DNA from 4 places in the Corynebacterium pseudodiphtheriticum genome. Region 3 is predicted to be linked to each of the others. Evidence: predicted binding sites of a transcription regulator. Region 3 holds the regulator's gene; each other region holds the start of a gene.
The links. The regulator LexA, encoded in region 3, represses DNA repair genes until DNA is damaged. The targets are predictions, from matches to a motif close to CGAACANNTGTTCG.
Positions count from the first base shown of each region.

Region 1: the regulator LexA is predicted to act here: its motif matches at 1,700-1,713, upstream of L9H78_RS07060 (SAV_6107 family HEPN domain-containing protein).
Region 2: the regulator LexA is predicted to act here: its motif matches at 2,611-2,624, upstream of L9H78_RS00525 (HNH endonuclease signature motif containing protein).
Region 4: the regulator LexA is predicted to act here: its motif matches at 2,031-2,044, upstream of L9H78_RS07765 (HNH endonuclease signature motif containing protein).

Region 1 is NZ_CP091864.1:1,572,623-1,576,818, forward strand. It holds gene L9H78_RS07055 (DUF3040 domain-containing protein) at 438-893, opposite strand; gene L9H78_RS07060 (SAV_6107 family HEPN domain-containing protein) at 1,092-1,535, opposite strand; gene L9H78_RS07065 (GNAT family N-acetyltransferase) at 1,734-2,303, shown strand; gene L9H78_RS07070 (polyprenyl synthetase family protein) at 2,352-3,464, shown strand; gene L9H78_RS07075 (alpha-(1->6)-mannopyranosyltransferase A) at 3,464-4,196, shown strand, end outside.
Region 2 is NZ_CP091864.1:119,279-123,474, forward strand. It holds gene paaZ (phenylacetic acid degradation bifunctional protein PaaZ) at 1-727, shown strand, start outside; gene L9H78_RS00525 (HNH endonuclease signature motif containing protein) at 739-2,376, opposite strand; gene L9H78_RS00530 (anaerobic C4-dicarboxylate transporter) at 2,959-4,196, shown strand, end outside.
Region 3 is NZ_CP091864.1:1,356,712-1,360,907, reverse strand. It holds gene L9H78_RS06095 (uracil-xanthine permease family protein) at 1-1,217, shown strand, start outside; gene L9H78_RS06090 (DeoR/GlpR family DNA-binding transcription regulator) at 1,250-2,029, opposite strand; gene lexA (transcriptional repressor LexA) at 2,077-2,790, opposite strand; gene L9H78_RS06080 (hypothetical protein) at 3,071-3,397, shown strand; gene nrdR (transcriptional regulator NrdR) at 3,488-3,943, shown strand; gene hrpA (ATP-dependent RNA helicase HrpA) at 3,979-4,196, opposite strand, start outside.
Region 4 is NZ_CP091864.1:1,736,417-1,740,612, reverse strand. It holds gene L9H78_RS07775 (hypothetical protein) at 121-804, shown strand; gene L9H78_RS07770 (thermonuclease family protein) at 853-1,965, shown strand; gene L9H78_RS07765 (HNH endonuclease signature motif containing protein) at 2,160-3,902, shown strand; gene L9H78_RS07760 (CNNM domain-containing protein) at 3,931-4,196, opposite strand, start outside.

The sequences.
Region 1 (4,196 bases), 220 kb from region 3:
TCCTCCGGTACACGGGTTTTCTCTGTGCCATCACGTCAGCCTTGCGGATACACAAGACCTGTCATGTCGGCTAAGCCCACTCTACCCCACTTTGCCCCACAATCAACCCCAAACACCCCACCAGAAAGCAACACACCACCACAGATAGAACATTCATGCAGGTAAAACATATGAAATCGGGTGGGAGATTTTTCCAGAGAGCTCAGATTTCCAGCACTAAAATCAACCTATCGTGACGTCATTCCACTACCTGCCAACCTATTTCCCGGCCCTCAACTCGAATTTCCCTATCGGAATACCGGGAAAATTAACCTTTTCGACAGATCTCACCCAAAGGTGGGGCAAAGTGGGGGATGCACAATGCAAGAAAAACCCCATGGTGATCACAAGGACCACCATGGGGTTAATAGAGCTATTTACGGGCGAAAGCCCCAGAACTACTTCTCATCGAAGCGCGAGCGGAATCGCTCCTCCATCTTGTCCCCCAATGTGCGCTTGCCATCGTTACCACGAGAGGACTTGAACGCATTAGAAGCTTTCTCGCGTGCAGGGGATGAAGAAACAGTGTTCTTAAGCGAAGCCGACGAAAGCTGGCCACTGGAATTTCCATCACCCCGGAGCATCCAAACACCGGCGCCAAACATAACCAAGAAACCGACAATACTGATAGCGATATACCAAAGACTGAATTGCGCAGCCGCGGCGCCGCCGATAACCGCCACCAACCCAACTACTGCTAGTGCGACTCCACGCAAGGTGATTCCCCCACCCTCACCAAAACCAGTGAAGGACGAGTCATCTTCGGAAACTGAAGAGCCAAACTTAGGGTCTTCAGCAAGCAGCGACTCCTCAATCTGACGGAGTGCTTGCTGCTCTTGCTCAGACAGCGACACGGTGATTCCTCCTGGTGGGGCAATTGGCATCCCACACGGCCTGCCAACAGCGCGCATGGACACTTCTCACTTGTTTTCTATCTAATCAACGCCCAGAGTATCGCTATTGTTCCCGGAATTTCTACTTTTGTCTTCGCCCAGCAAACAACTCGCCCTAGCCGTAAGCCCCCAGAAACAATGTCGCACCCCCAAGAGCAATTAAGCCGCACTGCGCACAACCGGAGCGACAGAAGACACTTCAGCCAAAAATTCCGAAACCAGTTTTATCAGGGAGATGACCTGTAATTGGGAAACCTCCACTGCCTGGCCGAGGTCTATATCTCGGCGGATTCCAGAAAATTGCTGAAACCGCTGTGCCCACCGCTCGGCCTCAGCATCAACAAGCGCCAACTGCCCCCAAGCACTAGATGGCTTACGCCTCTTGCGCTCCACGGGAGAAAGCGCCACCCGAGCTCCAGCCAGACGCAAACCAGCCATATAAGCAAGCTCAAAAGCGCGCACATCTTCCCCCGCTCGGAATTGTTCACGCGCCTGCTCTACAAGCAACACAGCACTATCCAACAGCTTCTGATGACGTGCACGCGAGACATCAGTCGTGTGGTTAAATTTAGTTGTTGCAGAAATAACCTGTGACGTCATCATCTACCTCGTTTTCGTTTCCGATTGTCTCGTTTATCCAATTACCTCACTGCCCCACAGCAACTTTGCGGACTGTCATCGCTTTGCGCTTTCGCCGCTTTTAGCACTGCATTCAGCGTGTGGAATTTGAAACTACGCCTAGAAACTCACACCCACCCCAGATTAGACGAAAATTAGTTCGAAAGAATGACGGTGACCTGCATGAAGATCGAATACCGACGCCTATCGCCACAGGAATTTTCTCTTTTGGTGCCCGATTTAGTGAACATCTACTTGCGCGCTATGGACTACCCAGCGAACATCGCCAGCAGTCGAATAAACTCCTGGCGACGCGATATTTTTCATCCAGGCTTCAGCGCCATCATTGCAGTATTCGGAGACACAATCATTGGGGTTGCGTACGGTTTTTTGGGACACCGCGGATATTGGTGGGACAACCACTTACGCGCTTTCCTAGAACAGGCCGGGACCACTGACGAACACCACGAAAAGCTCGCCAGCTATATAGAGCTGGCTGAACTGCATGTCTTGCCACAGATGCAAGGACACGGCGTCGGCAAGCATCTGCTCACCCAACTGGCATGGAACCTGCCTGCTGATTATTTATTGCTTTCCACCCCCGAAGTTGCTGGTGAAGCCAATCGTGCTTTTGGTCTATACCGTTCCTTAGGGTTCCGTGATGTCGCCAGGCACGTCCACTACCCTGGCGATCGTCGCGATTATGCAATTTTGGCAGCCCCATTACCGCTACCTGGTACCGAAACCCAGTAGGCTCACAGGTACTGCAAGCTTCCCAACCACCCATGCAAGGACTTTTCCGTGGCATTCGAATTGCGTGATCACAACGAGCCATTGCTAACCCTCGAGGAACTTCCCGGCGCCGTACAGCGTGCACTAGAAGAATTTTTTGCTTCTCGACGTAGTGAGCTCAGCAGTATCGGCACCCCCGTGACAGAAGCCGCCGAATACCTGGAACGCTTCGTTCTCGAAGGTGGTAAGCGCATCCGCCCTCTCTACTTGTGGGCGGGTTTTTGTGGGGCCACCGCGGAATCAACCTCCCCCGAAGACCATGCTGCCGTCATTCGAGCCGCTGCCTCTTTGGAACTCATCCAAGCCTGCGCTCTGATACACGACGACATTCTCGATGCTTCAGAAACCCGACGCGGCAAGCCTGCTGTACACCGGCAGGTCGCACAACGCCATCAGGGGCAAGGTTTGCTCGGCGACGGGCAGCATTTCGGTACTTCCGTCGCGATTTTGCTGGGCGATATGGCATTGGCTTGGGCCGATGATATGTTCCACGAATCAGGAATCAGCACGCACGCTCTATTACGCTCACAAAAACCTTGGCACCATATGCGCCAAGAAGTCATTGGTGGGCAACTACTTGATATTTCCATCGAAGCTCATGCCGACGAATCCCGCGCTTTGGCCGCGAATGTAAACCGCTTCAAAACTGCCGCCTATACGATTGAACGTCCACTGCATTTGGGGGCAGCTATCGGTGGTGGTTCCGAAGAACTCATTTCAGCTTTCCGCGGATATGGGCGCGATATCGGTATCGCTTTCCAGTTGCGCGACGATCTACTCGGAGTCTTCGGCGACCCGGCGATCACAGGCAAACCCGCTGGCGACGACCTCCGCGAAGGCAAACGCACCGAGCTTATTGCCCTCACGCTCACTCGCACTGATAAACATGATCAATCAGCAGCGGCCGATCTTCGGAAGCTGCTGGGTAATACTGCCGACCCAGACGAGATAAATCGTATGCGAGAAATTATCACCAAGTCTGGTGCAGTTGAAGAAATAGAAAGCACCATCGACAGTCTGTATGAGTCTGGGTTAGCACACCTCCATGCGGTACCCCTTGCCGACGACGTGCGGGACAGTCTGGAAGCACTTGCACTCAAAGCCACGAGGCGTCATAGCTGATGACGGTTCGACTGCACGCCCCGCGCCCGTTATGGCTCGGACTAGCCGCAACCGTGCTACTGACGCTCTCGTCCTTCGGTGCGGGTGCTGTCCGAAACCGCGGTGGAATATTACATGACCTCGGGTTGAGTTTTCTCACCTTCGGCCACGCACGCGGACTCGCAAGCGTAATCTACTGGATAGCACTATTCTTGCTGGTAACAGCCTGGGCGCTTCTGGGTCGTCAGCTCGTCGAAAAGCAGAACAGTGGTCTACCACAAACCGGAAGTTCCGTCGGCAAGCACATTGTGGTTTGGGCCGCGCCTCTGTTATTCGCAGGGCCGCTGGCATCGCGGGATGTGTATTCCTATTTAATGCAGGGCGCGATGCTTCGCGATGGCTTCGACCCTTACAACGACGGTGCGGCAGTCAACCCAGGACCGTATTTGCTGGAAGTTTCCCATGACTGGCGCAATACCACTACCCCGTATGGCCCGCTGCATTTATGGACCGGGGAAATCATTACTGCTCTCGTGGGCGATAACGTCACAGCGGGCATCGTTGTTTACAAGTTGCTATCGGTGTTGGGTTTCGCCGGCATCGTCTATGCGGTACCGCGGATCGCTCAGTACCTGGGTGGCAACCCCGAACTTGCGCTATGGATTGGCGTGGCGAACCCGGTGTTGATTTTGCATCTGATTGGGGGCATGCACAACGAATCGGTGATGGTCGGCCTGGTTTCGCTGGGCCTGC
Region 2 (4,196 bases), 1.1 Mb from region 3:
GTTACATTTCCTTGATCGTGACGATGCGAAAACTTCGACTGGGCATGGTTCTCCACTACCGAATCTCATTCACGGAGGGCCAGGTCGTGCCGGTGGTGGTGAAGAACTAGGAGGTGTACGTTCCATTAAGCACCACATGCAGAGGGTTGCGATCCAAGGAACACCTGATCATCTGACTGCCATTACCGGCATTTGGCATCGGGGGGCGAAGGCGAACACTGTGTCGCGAGAAGACGTAGAAACTGGTCGAGGGGTGCACCCATTCCGTAAATCGATTGCGGAGCTAGAAATTGGTGACCAGTTTGTATCTGATTTCCGTGAAGTGCGTCTGGAAGACATCATCGCCTTTGCAGATTTCACTGGTGATCAATTCTACGCCCACACGGACGCGAAAGCGGCTGCAGCGAATCCGTTCTTCCCGAGCCAAGTAGCACACGGCTACTTGCTGGTTTCTTGGGCGGCTGGATTGTTTGTGGAACCCGCGCCAGGCCCGGTGTTGGCTAATATCGGCTTGGAAAACCTGAAGTTTGTCACCCCGGTTCCTGCTGGTACTTCCATCCAAGTGGTGCTGACCTGCAAACAGATCAAGCCCCGAGAAACCGAAATTTATGGTGATGTTTATTGGGATGCACAGCTGCTTAACCAAGATGGCGAGTTGTGTGCTTCTTATGATGTGCTCACCGGTGTGGAAAAGGAACACACAACGTTTGTTGACTGGTCTGACTAGTACGACCCAGTTTAAAACGGCGGCACGGCATCAGACTTCTGCTGGGCGGCCGCCACCCAGGGGTCGCCTGCAACCTCGGGCTGAGTGATGGTGGACTCGTGTGTGCGATCCCGGGATTCTGCCACTGGCTCGAGGTTCCGTATCGCAGTAATTGCTTCTTGGATTTTGTCGATGTGTTTCCGGCAGGCGGCAATTTTGATCGTGCGGAAACTGTCGTGATTCAGCATGCTTTGTAGTTTTAAAATGTCGCTGTACCAGAGCTGTTGCTCCTCCGTCATTGTTTCCGATGTTCTTGACGCCCTAGAAGTTCTGGATGCTTTCGAGGTCTGCGATGAGTTCGACATGCCCGGTGTATCTGCTTGGTTGTTCTCTGCGGCCAGGCGCTGCATTTTTTGTGCTTCCTCGCGCTGTGCTTTGCGGTAGCACGACATTTTCTGTGCCACGTTTTGTACCCATCGGCGGTTCGGCTTAGCTAGTGGGCCTTCTGCTTCGGTGGATTGCCAGGTGCCGTCGGCGAATAACCATACGATGGTTGCGGTGGCTGGTTCGAAGATGGGGCGGGCGCGTTTGTCGGTTTTGATGTTGTGGTGGTGTTGGCATAGTGAAATGAGGTTGGCTGGGGTTGTTGGCCCGCCGTTGTGGTATTCGATGACGTGGTCCATTTGGCACGTGGTTGCGGGTTCCTCGCAGCCTGGGTAGCGGCAGTGTCCATCGCGTCCGGTTACGGCTGCGCGCATGGTTGGTGTGGTGGCATAGCCTGTGACTTCGTGGTGGGCGGTGGCATCCATGTCGTGGTGCTTGTCTGCCTTATCGGCGAGGCTATCGGCAGCGGTGCCAAACAGTGTGGTTACACCGGCGCCGGTATCTGTAGAGATGAATAGTGGGGCGTCGGCAACGTCGGTGGCGCGGTAGCAATTCAGGGTCACGGATGTGTGTGCTTTACCCAAGAGCAGATCGATGGTGGCGTCGCGAAGCGAAAGACCGGACTGCTGCGCGTGCTCACGGATGTGTGCATCGATTGTCACGGCGGTAGTGGCGTCAGTATCGAAGCGAATTTCATGCGTATCGGTATCGTTGCGCTCAAAATCGGGAATACCGTTAACATCGTAGGTTTTCCTGGGTGATTCCTTCTTCTTGTCTTTGCGCACCGAGGAATCAAGGGCATCAATTTCGCGAATGATCCGGTTTCTTATGACTCTTCTCGACGCCATCTGCTGGTTAGGTTTGGTAGGAGTGAGGAGATCTACGAGCAGCTCATCGATGGCGGCAAACAGGCTGGCATTGACGGCACCTGCTTTATTCAGAGCACGATCAATGGTGATCCAATGTTCGAGATCTAATTGCCACATCGAGGTTGCTAGCTTGCGCAGCTGCGGAAGGTCTGACATGCGGTAAAACGCGCTGGCGATGTCACCGGCCTTGTGGTTGCCAACACCGCTGGCTGCAGTGATATACCGCAACATGAGGTCGTAATCATCGCTGGCAAGATCAGTGATTCGTTTCCACGCAAAATAAGCGTGACGACGCAGCTCCAGCATCGTCATGGCGTCTTTATCGTGTGGATTGCAGTGGGTGAAATATACCTCTGGGAACTCAGAAGAATGCTGGACGCCTTGCTGGCTCTTGCGGCGATGGTTGTTCTTTGCCACGACGTCCCTCCCCGAACGTGATTGCTAACTAGAATGATTTTAGTCTAGCGATGAAAAGAATAAAAAGCAATGGTGTTCGAATGAAAGTATGCCCCATAAATTTGGGACACGGTGCTATGGAACCCTGGCGAACTTGGGTGTTGTGTGTGAATATGCGTGTAAAACTGCTTATAATGGCAAGGTTTTGGGGTTGTTTCTCGAGAATGCACGAGATCATGGCTGTTTTGTTGAACTAGAAGGCATGTTCGTATTTGTCGCATCGATCTGCTAGTCTGCTGGATATGAAAAATTATTTATGTTCGAATCGTTGCGGGCGAGTTCTTGGCAGCCAGTGACCTAGTTTTGGCGGTTAACGGCGTGGTCCAGTTTTGGCAGGCGTTTGGCTAAAAATCCGTCGGCGTGAGGAGGGATAAAACACATATGGGGAGCACCACAAATGCCCTGATTTTGAAAACCAAACCGACTGAGTGCGAGACAATGGAAGTGCGGGCATAACTGTAAACAACTAAACAGAGTTACAAGCAGTCAAAGCAGCCATAGGCAACTACAAGCAGCTACAAGAAAATGAAAGGGAGCATGGGCGTGGTTATTGTTCACATTGCTATCGTGCTCGGCGCCATCTTCCTCGGCGCACGAATTGGTTCCATCGGCATCGGTATGGCCGGCGGTTTAGGCGTCGTTCTGCTGGGCCTTTCTGGAATTCCCGTAACCCGGGAAGATATTCCTTTCGACGTCATCGCCATCATCATGACGGTCATCGCGGCGATCGCAGCGATGCAACGTGCTGGCGGCATGGACTACCTCGTGCACATTGCCGAGCGTTTCCTGCGTAAACACCCCAAGCGCATTACCTTCTACGCGCCAGTAGTTACCTGGCTGATGACAGTGCTCGCAGGCACTGGTCACACGGCCTTTTCGACGCTTCCGGTCATCGTAGAGGTAGCAAAAGAAGGCAAAGTGCGCCCATCACGCCCCTTGTCGGTAGCCGTTGTTGCTTCGCAAATGGCCATCTGTGCCTCACCGATTTCCGCCGCCGTCGTGTTGTTGGCTGGCCTGCTGGAACCTATGGGCGTTGGCTACCTGCAGGTGCTCGCGGTTGTCATCCCGGCGACCTTCATTTCAATCTTCCCGGCCGCCTGGTTAGCCAATAAATTCGGCAAAGAACTTGCCGATGACCCCGTCTACCTGGAGCGCAAAGCACAAGGCTTGGTGGCAGAACCACTCGGGGCAAAAAACTACCAGCCGCAAGCTGGTGCCAAAGCCTCCGTTTTGATTTTCCTCGCCGCCATCGTCATCGTCATGGCTTGGGCAACTATCACCTCCGATCAGGTTGGCCTCATCGCCGAGCCAACCTTGCCGCGAAATGAAGCCATTATGACGGTCATGCTGACTGCGGCGACGATCATCGTCATGCTCACCAAAGTCCCCGCTGGCGACGTTCTCAACACCCCGGTTTTCAAATCAGGCATGTCTGCCTGCGTGTGCGTATTGGGTGTGGCTTGGCTCGGAACCACGCTGATCAACCACTACCTCGATGACATTCAAAACCTCGCCGGTGGTGTCCTGGAATCTTCGCCATGGTTGCTTGCGGTGGTCCTCTTCTTCGGCGCGGCACTGCTGTACTCGCAAGCAGCGACGACCAAAGCGCTCATGCCAGCGGCACTTGCCCTCGGTGTCAACCCGGTCACAGCCGTCGCAGCCTTCCCGGCAGTATCCGCACTCTTTATCTTGCCGACGTACCCAACGCTGCTGGCGGCCGTCGAAATGGACGACACCGGCACCACGCGCATCGGCAAAGCAGTGTTCAACCACCCATTCCT
Region 3 (4,196 bases):
CAGTTGTTGCGCCTGAGGAACGGCTCTCGTGGCCCCGGACAATAGGCATTGGCATTCAGCATGTCTTTGCGATGTTTGGGGCGACTTTGTTGGTTCCGACTCTGACAGGCTTCCCGGTCAACACCACACTGTTGTTTTCTGGTTTGGGCACGATGCTGTTCTTGCTCATTACCCGCAACCGGTTGCCGTCGTATCTTGGCTCCTCGTTCGCCTTCATCGCACCGCTGATTGCCTCACAGCAGCACGGTATTGGCGCGCAGCTGGGCGGAATTTTCGTTACCGGCATCGTGCTTATGTTGGTAGGGCTGCTGGTGAAACTTGCCGGCCGTTCAGTGATTGATGCTGTGTTACCTCCTGCGGTGACTGGTGCGATTGTGGCTTTGATCGGACTTAATCTAGCACCGACTGCGACAGAAAATTTCCAAACTCAACCACTGGTTGCTGGTATTACTCTGGGCGTGATTGTAGTCGCTACGGTGGCTGGACGCGGTATGATCAGCAGGTTGAGCATCCTCATTGGAGTGGTTGCAGGGTGGATTTTTGCCGCTATCACCGGGGAGGTTGATGCCGAGGCTGCACAAGCGATTGAAAATGCACCGTGGGTCGGAATTCCGGAATTCCATACACCGGAATTTCAGCTTTCGGTCGTGCTAACCACGCTGCCGGTGTTGGTGGTGCTGATCGCAGAAAACGTGGGCCACGTGAAGGCCGTGTCTGCGATGACGGGTCGCAATGTTGACCACCTGGCTGGAGACGCCTTACTCGCTGATGGGTTAGCTACTACTTTGGCTGGTGGTGCAGGTGGCTCAGGCACAACCACTTATGCGGAAAATATTGGGGTCATGGCTGCGACCAAGGTCTATTCGACTGCTGCATATTGGGTAGCAGCATTGGGAGCGGTTGCGCTAGCATTTATCCCGAAATTTGGGGCGTTGATCTTCAGCATCCCGGTGGGAGTGCTGGGAGGCGTCACGCTGTTACTCTACGGCTTGATTGGCATGTTGGGTGTACGCATCTGGATGGACAACAAAGTCAACTTCAATAACCCGGTGAACCTGACTGCTGCTGCGATTGCCTTGGTTGCGGGGATCGGCAATTTAACGCTCTCTGTTGGCCCAATCGAGCTAGAAGGTATCGCCTGGGGGTCAGTAGGAATCATGGTGCTGTATCCGATTATGCGTTGTCTATATGGGCGAATCGGAGAGGGGCAGGCCTAATGCAACCTAAGTGGCCATGGGACAGGGTTACGTTAACGTTGGACGACGATGACGTTCACACCTTGTTTCTTTACAGCAGTAACGAGAGAATCTGGTGCTGCAGAGTCAGTGATCAACACATCGATATCTCGGATGGTTGCGAAACTAACGAGGTAATCTCGACCAAGCTTGCTGGAATCGCAAAGCACTACGACCTTTTCAGCGTTCGTCATAAATGCGGTTTTGATAGCCGCTTCTTGGGTGTCTGCAGTGGATAATCCATGTTCCACAGTCAGGGCATCTGTACCGATGAAAGCGACGCTGGCTCTTTGTAAAGCTAAATAGCGCAAAGCGGTGGGACCGACGATGGATTGGGTCATACCGCGCACGGTTCCGCCTAGTAGTTGGACATTATCGAGACCGTAGGAAGCAAGGCTCAAGGCGCCCGGCAAACTGTTGATGATGATATTGAGGTTGGCTGCGCGTTCCGTTTGCCCTAAAAATTCCGCCAGTGAATTATTGGTGGTTCCAGCCCCGATAAAAATTGTGCCGGATTCCGGAACAAAGTCTAAGGCTGCTGTTGCGATAGCGAGCTTCGCTTCTGTGGCCGAACGATTTCGATCGGCCAATGGCACCTCTGAGGTCTGATAGCTGTGCGCTGCACGTGCGCCGCCGCGTACACGGTGAACGGCTCCAATTGCATCGAGAGCCGCAAGATCCCGACGAATTGTCTCCGAGGTTACTGCGAAGCGCTCGGCAAGAGACCCAACTTTGACCCAACCATCGACTGCCGCCAGGGAAGCAATATGACGGCGTCGTTCCTCGGCGTACATGTTTGTATAGTGTCCTTTCTGCTGAGCCGGAGTGGGCCAATCTCGGGTTAAAGTTTGCGCATCACAGAAACAACCTTGCCCATTATTTCGGCTTCATCACCGGGAATAGGGCTAAATGCGTCGTTGTGGGGTAGTAGCCAAATTCCGGACGAATCGCGGTGAAATTCTTTGACGGTGGCTTCGTCACCGTCTAATAGCGCGGCAACGAATTCGCCGACTTCGGCCACTTTTTGTGAGCGTACAACCACCCAGTCGCCGTCTAAGATCCCAGCGTCTTTCATGGACTCACCAACGACTTGCAACATGAAGAGATCTCCGCCACCGACGATCTCTTTCGGCATGGGGTAATACGAGTCGATATTCTCTTCTGCGGTAATAGGAGTACCGGCAGCGATACGTCCTAATACGGGGACGTAGGAATAACCAGAAGCATCTGTTGGTGCTTGCGACCCGCTATTAACGTTGCGTTCTGCGTTATTTGTGCGCCTACCTGGTTTTTTCGTCTCCGGCATATTGCGCACGATCATGGCGCGAGGTTTGTTTGGGTCCCGCTGTAAAAAGCCTTTTTCTTCCAGCTGTCTTAACTGGTATGCCACAGATGATGTGGATTGCAGGCCGGCGGTATCACCAATTTCCCGAATGCTCGGAGGGTATCCACGCAGCATGACAGCATCACGGATAACTTCCAGGATGCGGCGTTGTCGGTCGGAGAGTTGTTCGAAGGTAGGTTTCGGTGCTGATGAAGTGCGTGGGCGCGGCATGCATAACTCCTTAAATTCTCGTCAACGATCGTCCAATATGAACAACCTTAATGCTGTAGTTCACATCTTGGATATCGAATGTAGATGGAAAATTGCTTCCGTGTGGTGAATCCGAGTCTAATCGAAGTACTAATCGAACACAATTACTAGTTTTTGTGGGGGGTGGTGTGAGACTCACTTTATAGGATTCAGTGCAAGCCGATTGAACCGCTAGGCGGTAGTCGGTCGGTGGTGAGCTGGTATTCGGTAGCTAGCCGAAGTTACTAGTCCAATTAATCGCATGAGTTCAGAAGGAGCGTGGACTGTCGTCATGATTCGCATAGACCGGGGTACGTCCCCGCGCGTGGTTATGGTTTCTAATCATAGATCTAACAATGTTGTTTCCCCTGTTGCGCAGTGGGAGCCCCAGCAATGTACGAATGAGCATCCCCGTGAAATGATTTACACCTTGCAGCCAATTTCGCTGGTTCCGGATGATCTGGAGCAAGGTAGTCTACAGCTGTCTCGGACGGCACAACCTCGACCTGCGGTTGGTATAGCACCGTATTTGATGGGAGTAGTGCTAGGGCTGATTATGGCGCTGGGAGTTTTCGTTGGTGCAGCTTAGATGCCTAAGATCGTTAGTGATTGCTATTAACCGTTCGGGTGTCTTAGTGAATCTCTTGAAGGCTTACGATACAAGGAGGATGACTAGGCTGTGTACTGCCCATTCTGTCACCATGAACAGTCCAGAGTCGTAGATTCGCGCCTAGTTGATGCCGGTGTTGCCATACGCCGACGTCGGGAATGTACCGAATGTCAAGGGCGTTTTACGACTGTAGAAAAATCAGTATTGCTGGTGACCAAGAGAAATGGGTTGACCGAGCCGTTTTCGCGCGACAAGCTCATCCGCGGTGTCCACCGCGCCTGCCAAGGGCGGCCTGTTACCGAAGATTCTTTGAAACGACTGGCACAGCAGGTTGAAGAAACTGTTCGCGGGCACGGCAGCTCTCAGGTTGATGCAAACGCTATCGGTCTGGCTATCTTGGAACCCCTTCGTGAACTCGACGAAGTTGCTTATTTGCGTTTTGCCTCGGTCTATAAATCGTTCGACAGCGCACAGGATTTCGAATCAGAAATCCGATTGATGCGCCGCCGTGAACGCGAAGACTAATTACATTCGGTCTAAGTAACAGCAGTGCAGTGCTGTTACTTTTGTGCTTTAGTTGGAGAATTTTTCCCGAGGGCATCGATAGCTTTGTGGATACGTCGCGCAGAAACAGGATGTGCAGTTCCCAAGCGCTGTGCGAATAAGCTCACTCGTAATTCTTCGATCATCCACCGAATTTTTGCCACCGCCGAAGATCTTTCCGCTCCGGAAGGAAGTCGGCGTAGGCGATTCTCTAAATAAGCGTGGCAGTCATCGA
Region 4 (4,196 bases), 380 kb from region 3:
ACCAGTACTTCAGGTTGCGAGGTTTGCGGGCTGCCTTGTGCAGTGTTGTGAGCCGAGCTTCGAGTGCGGTTGAGGATTAGGGTATTCGGTCGCGACGGTCTAGAAGGAGGCAGCCCCCTAATGCGCAAAATCGCTGCTGAGCTGCGCCATCGTGAGCTCACCCAAGAGGTGTACAACATTGGCGACGAAGTGGCCGAATACATTGAGCACGTGATCGAAGCGATTGAGGATTACGACGCGGAGCTCGTCGAGGATTGCTTGGCGGAGTTGGCGGAGATCGTGGAAGATGCGCGCCGTGATTCCCGGGACGTCGTTGGTGAGCTGATTGGTTTGCGGCAGGCGTTGGTATCCGGGGTAGCGTCGGGAAGCATCTCTGCGGCTGCGGATGGTATGAAGCGCTTGCGCGAGCCCGAAGCGGTGACGGCGGATTTGTTGGAGGCGTTTTTCCCACTGTCCGGCCCACCGGTCGTGGTCAATGAGCTCGTGCACACCCTGCACGAGCGCACCACACACACCGTGGATTTCCTGCGCGAGTTGGTGGAATACGTACTCGAACAGACTGAGGCCGTCGCCCGCGATTTGGATGCAGTTTCGCTACCGCACCTATACAACAAAGTTGGGCGGATGGCTGCGACGGCGGCGCATGCGTGGGAAACCACCGCGGTTTCTGCACACCCTGCTTTTGCCCGCAGCATGCGTGGGCGCAAACCACCGGAATTTTTGGAAGAGCGCGCCCGCATCGACCGGATCGTCGCCAAGGTTGCCGCAAAGCGCGCGCGGTTGCGCGCCGCAAGCGTAGGCTAGCGGAGCGGGGATTGGTGCATTGGGTTGCATTGAGTATTGAGGGGTTTCATGGGAGTTGGAAGCACTATTGCTAAGACGGCGCTGGTGGCGATTCTCGCAGCCGGAGGAATTGCTGTGGCGACCGGGGTGGTGCTGGGGAGCCCGACTACGGTGACTAAAATTGTTGACGGCGATACGATTGATGTCGAAAGTTCAGGCGAAACCACACGTATTCGGCTATTGAACATAGATACGCCGGAAATTGGTCGCGGAGGTAAACCATCGGAGTGCTTGGCTGAAGAAGCCCGTGATTTCCTGGAAACCCGGTTGCCTATCGGAACTGAGGTACGTCTTGAGTTCGATGAAGAGCGCGAGGACAAATATGGTCGAACTCTGGCAGGAGTCTTCCTGGACGATTCGTTGATAAATGCGGAAATTGCGGCAGAAGGCCTTGCTGTGCCAATGGAGATAGCTCCCAATCGGCGTTTTTATCAAGAAGTCTCTGCGGCATCCGAGCAGGCGAAGTCTGCGAACAAAGGTATCCACAGTGTTGGCCCTGAATGCTATACCGCTGATGCCAAGAATTTTGAGGAATTGGTGGGGGCACAACAAAAGCTCAATGATATTGAACAAGATTTTCAGAGCGTAGTCCATGGAGATTTGGATCTAACGCGCATTAAGAAAGCGCGGAAAGAACTGGTTGGGGTTATTGGGGTGCTCGGTAGCTTAGACCACAAAAAAGTCGAGCAATCCGATTTTCAACGCGCTGCTTATGGAGACCTTTTCCGGGATGAGGTGCGTGAGCTACGTAGTCGTGCGAGTGAACTGAGCACAGAGCTAGATGTGGTATTTAGGGAGCAAAAACAAAAGCTACGCGAGGAACAAAAACGCGAACGGGAGTTGCGCGCTGCAGAAGAGAAATCTGAGTTGGAGCGCGCCGCAGAAGAACTCAAACAATCGTTTGACAGTGGTGTGTATGAAGCTCCGCAGCAGAGCCTACAGCCACAGCCCGCTCCGACACCTCAGCCGCAGACATCAAATCCCGCTCGTGGTGGCGGTGGAGGCGCTGATGGATATACAGGATGTCGAGCCTATGGCGGAAACTATGTCTTAAGCAATATCGACAGTAAGGGACAGCCATATGCCAAGATTGATTGCACCACCAAGCAGCAGATTGGTTAATTGAGAAGACAGGCTCACCCGAAAATTACGCACTGTAAAGGAAATCGAGAACAGTGCGTGAGATTCAAACATATGTTCCTATTTTGTGCTGGTCGTTGCGCCGTATGTGACAGGGTCCGGCTAGCTTATAACTAAGTAAGAACGACCAACGCATTCGACGGGGTTGGATGCCGAATATGCCCGCCGGGGGAAACATGGCTGAGTCCACGACACCTAACGATGCTGATGGGGCGCAAACTCCCACTGCTTATTTCACGCATTGCAATCCGTATAACCGGCAAGCTGTGGCGATGTTGGAGTTACGGCGGCATAAATATTTAGTGTGGGAAAAAGCCGTTGAGCTTAATGCTGATGATTATGATGAACTGCAGACCCTGTTGGTGGCTGATAGCGGTGAAACCACTGCCCGAGTGGGAGATATCATCAGTGCTTTTTACCGCATGAGTGATTTGCCGAAGCTGCATGCGCTTGCAATGAAACTGTGGCATTTGGATATTGAGCATTGGATGGCTATTGATCGGGCGATGCATAAAGCAGGTGATACTAGCGCGCAGATCTTTTCTGTTATCGATGACCTTTTGGTTGATTTGTTAACTCCGGTAAAGCCTGCCCAGCAGATGGTTACCAAACGTACGATTAGTAACCGGATTAATCGGGAGATTGAAGCACTTGATTCCGCGGTGCGTACAGATAAAACAAATAAGTCACAGACTTCCCGGAAACCCTATGGGGTAGAACATATCCCTGCATGCGTGGCCAATGGGCATGATAGTCATGTGTTTCGGTTTGATACTGATGCTGCGACTGCGGTTGAGATTGATGCGCATATTCGTAATTATGCAAAGCAGGCTGGTATTTCGTTGCGTGATGCCACCGTGGAGTTGTTGTTAGGAAAAGCAGAAACTTCGGTGACGTTGAATTGTTATCGGGCTACAGATGTAGACGATGCTCCGTTGTTTGTGGCTACTGATACCGGTGATGGGGTGGCCACGGTTTTTGCTGAAGCGGCTGATGTTTTAGCTGCTCGGGCGGGTAAGCATTATGACATGGATGCGGCGATGGGCGCTGTGGTGTCTGGTTATGCGACTACTCAGGCGATGCGTTCGGCGGTGGCTGGTAGGGATGGGCATTGTCGATACCCAGGTTGTAATAGGCCTGCCACGGTGTGTCAGATGGATCATGTGGTGGAATTTGCTGCTGGTGGTTTAACATCGCCGAGTAATGTGATCTCTTTGTGTCAGCATCACCATAATATTAAAACTGATAAACGTGTCCGGCCTATTTTTGAGCCTGTGAGTGGCAGTGTGGTGTGGTTGTTTGCGGATGGTTCGTGGCAGTCGACTGAGGCTGATGGTCCGTTGTCTGTTTCGAACCGTAGGTGGGTGCAGTCGGTGCAAGAAAAGATGGATGGCCACCGGCAAGCAGTACGTGAGGAGGCAAAAGAACAAGCCCGCCGGTTGGAAGAACAAGAAGAAAAGTGGAACCGGAAGCAGCAAGCCTGGCAAGCTAAGTGGCGCCAGGAATGGAAAGAAAAATATGGCAGAGAATACCGCGATCCGAATGATGACAGTGGTGCGGAGCGCGATGAGTATGGGGCGTATAAGTTTAAGCACCCCTGGGAGAATTTCTGTGAAACTTGGGGTGTGGGTTCCTCGGAATTGGCCGAGATGTCGGCGCGGATGACGAAAACGCAAGAGGAGCAGCGCTGGGCTAACAATATCTCCCACTTGGAGCGGACTTTAGTGGATCGTGATTTTGCTTTTGTGACGATTCCGAAGTGCCGCAGGCAGGTTGAGCGTATTCGGGAGGCGATTGCGGTGCTGCGGGACAATGGCCCCGGTTCTGATGCGGATGGTCCGGCTCATGAATCGTCGTATGATTTCAGCAAAGGTAAAACGAATGCACATACCACTGACCCGGGCGAGCCACCGTTTTAGGAAAAAGCAGCGGCGTGCAGCCGAAATTCTAAGCCTCGCGCTCCAGCTGTTTCGTGATCTCCGGCCATAGCTGGCCCATGATGTCGTCCCAGTTCAGAATCCACAGCGACTCGCTGTTGTTACCGCGGCCAACGACCACGATTTGCTCGCCAAGTGCGCGCATGTGCTCGATGGCGTGCTGCACCTTCGTGGAACCAGCCAGCGACAAGGCTGGGCGGGCGACATCGGCGGCTGGACTATCTGGGTCCTGTAGCAACGTATCCCGTACGTGCACTACCCGGGGCACGGCAGATT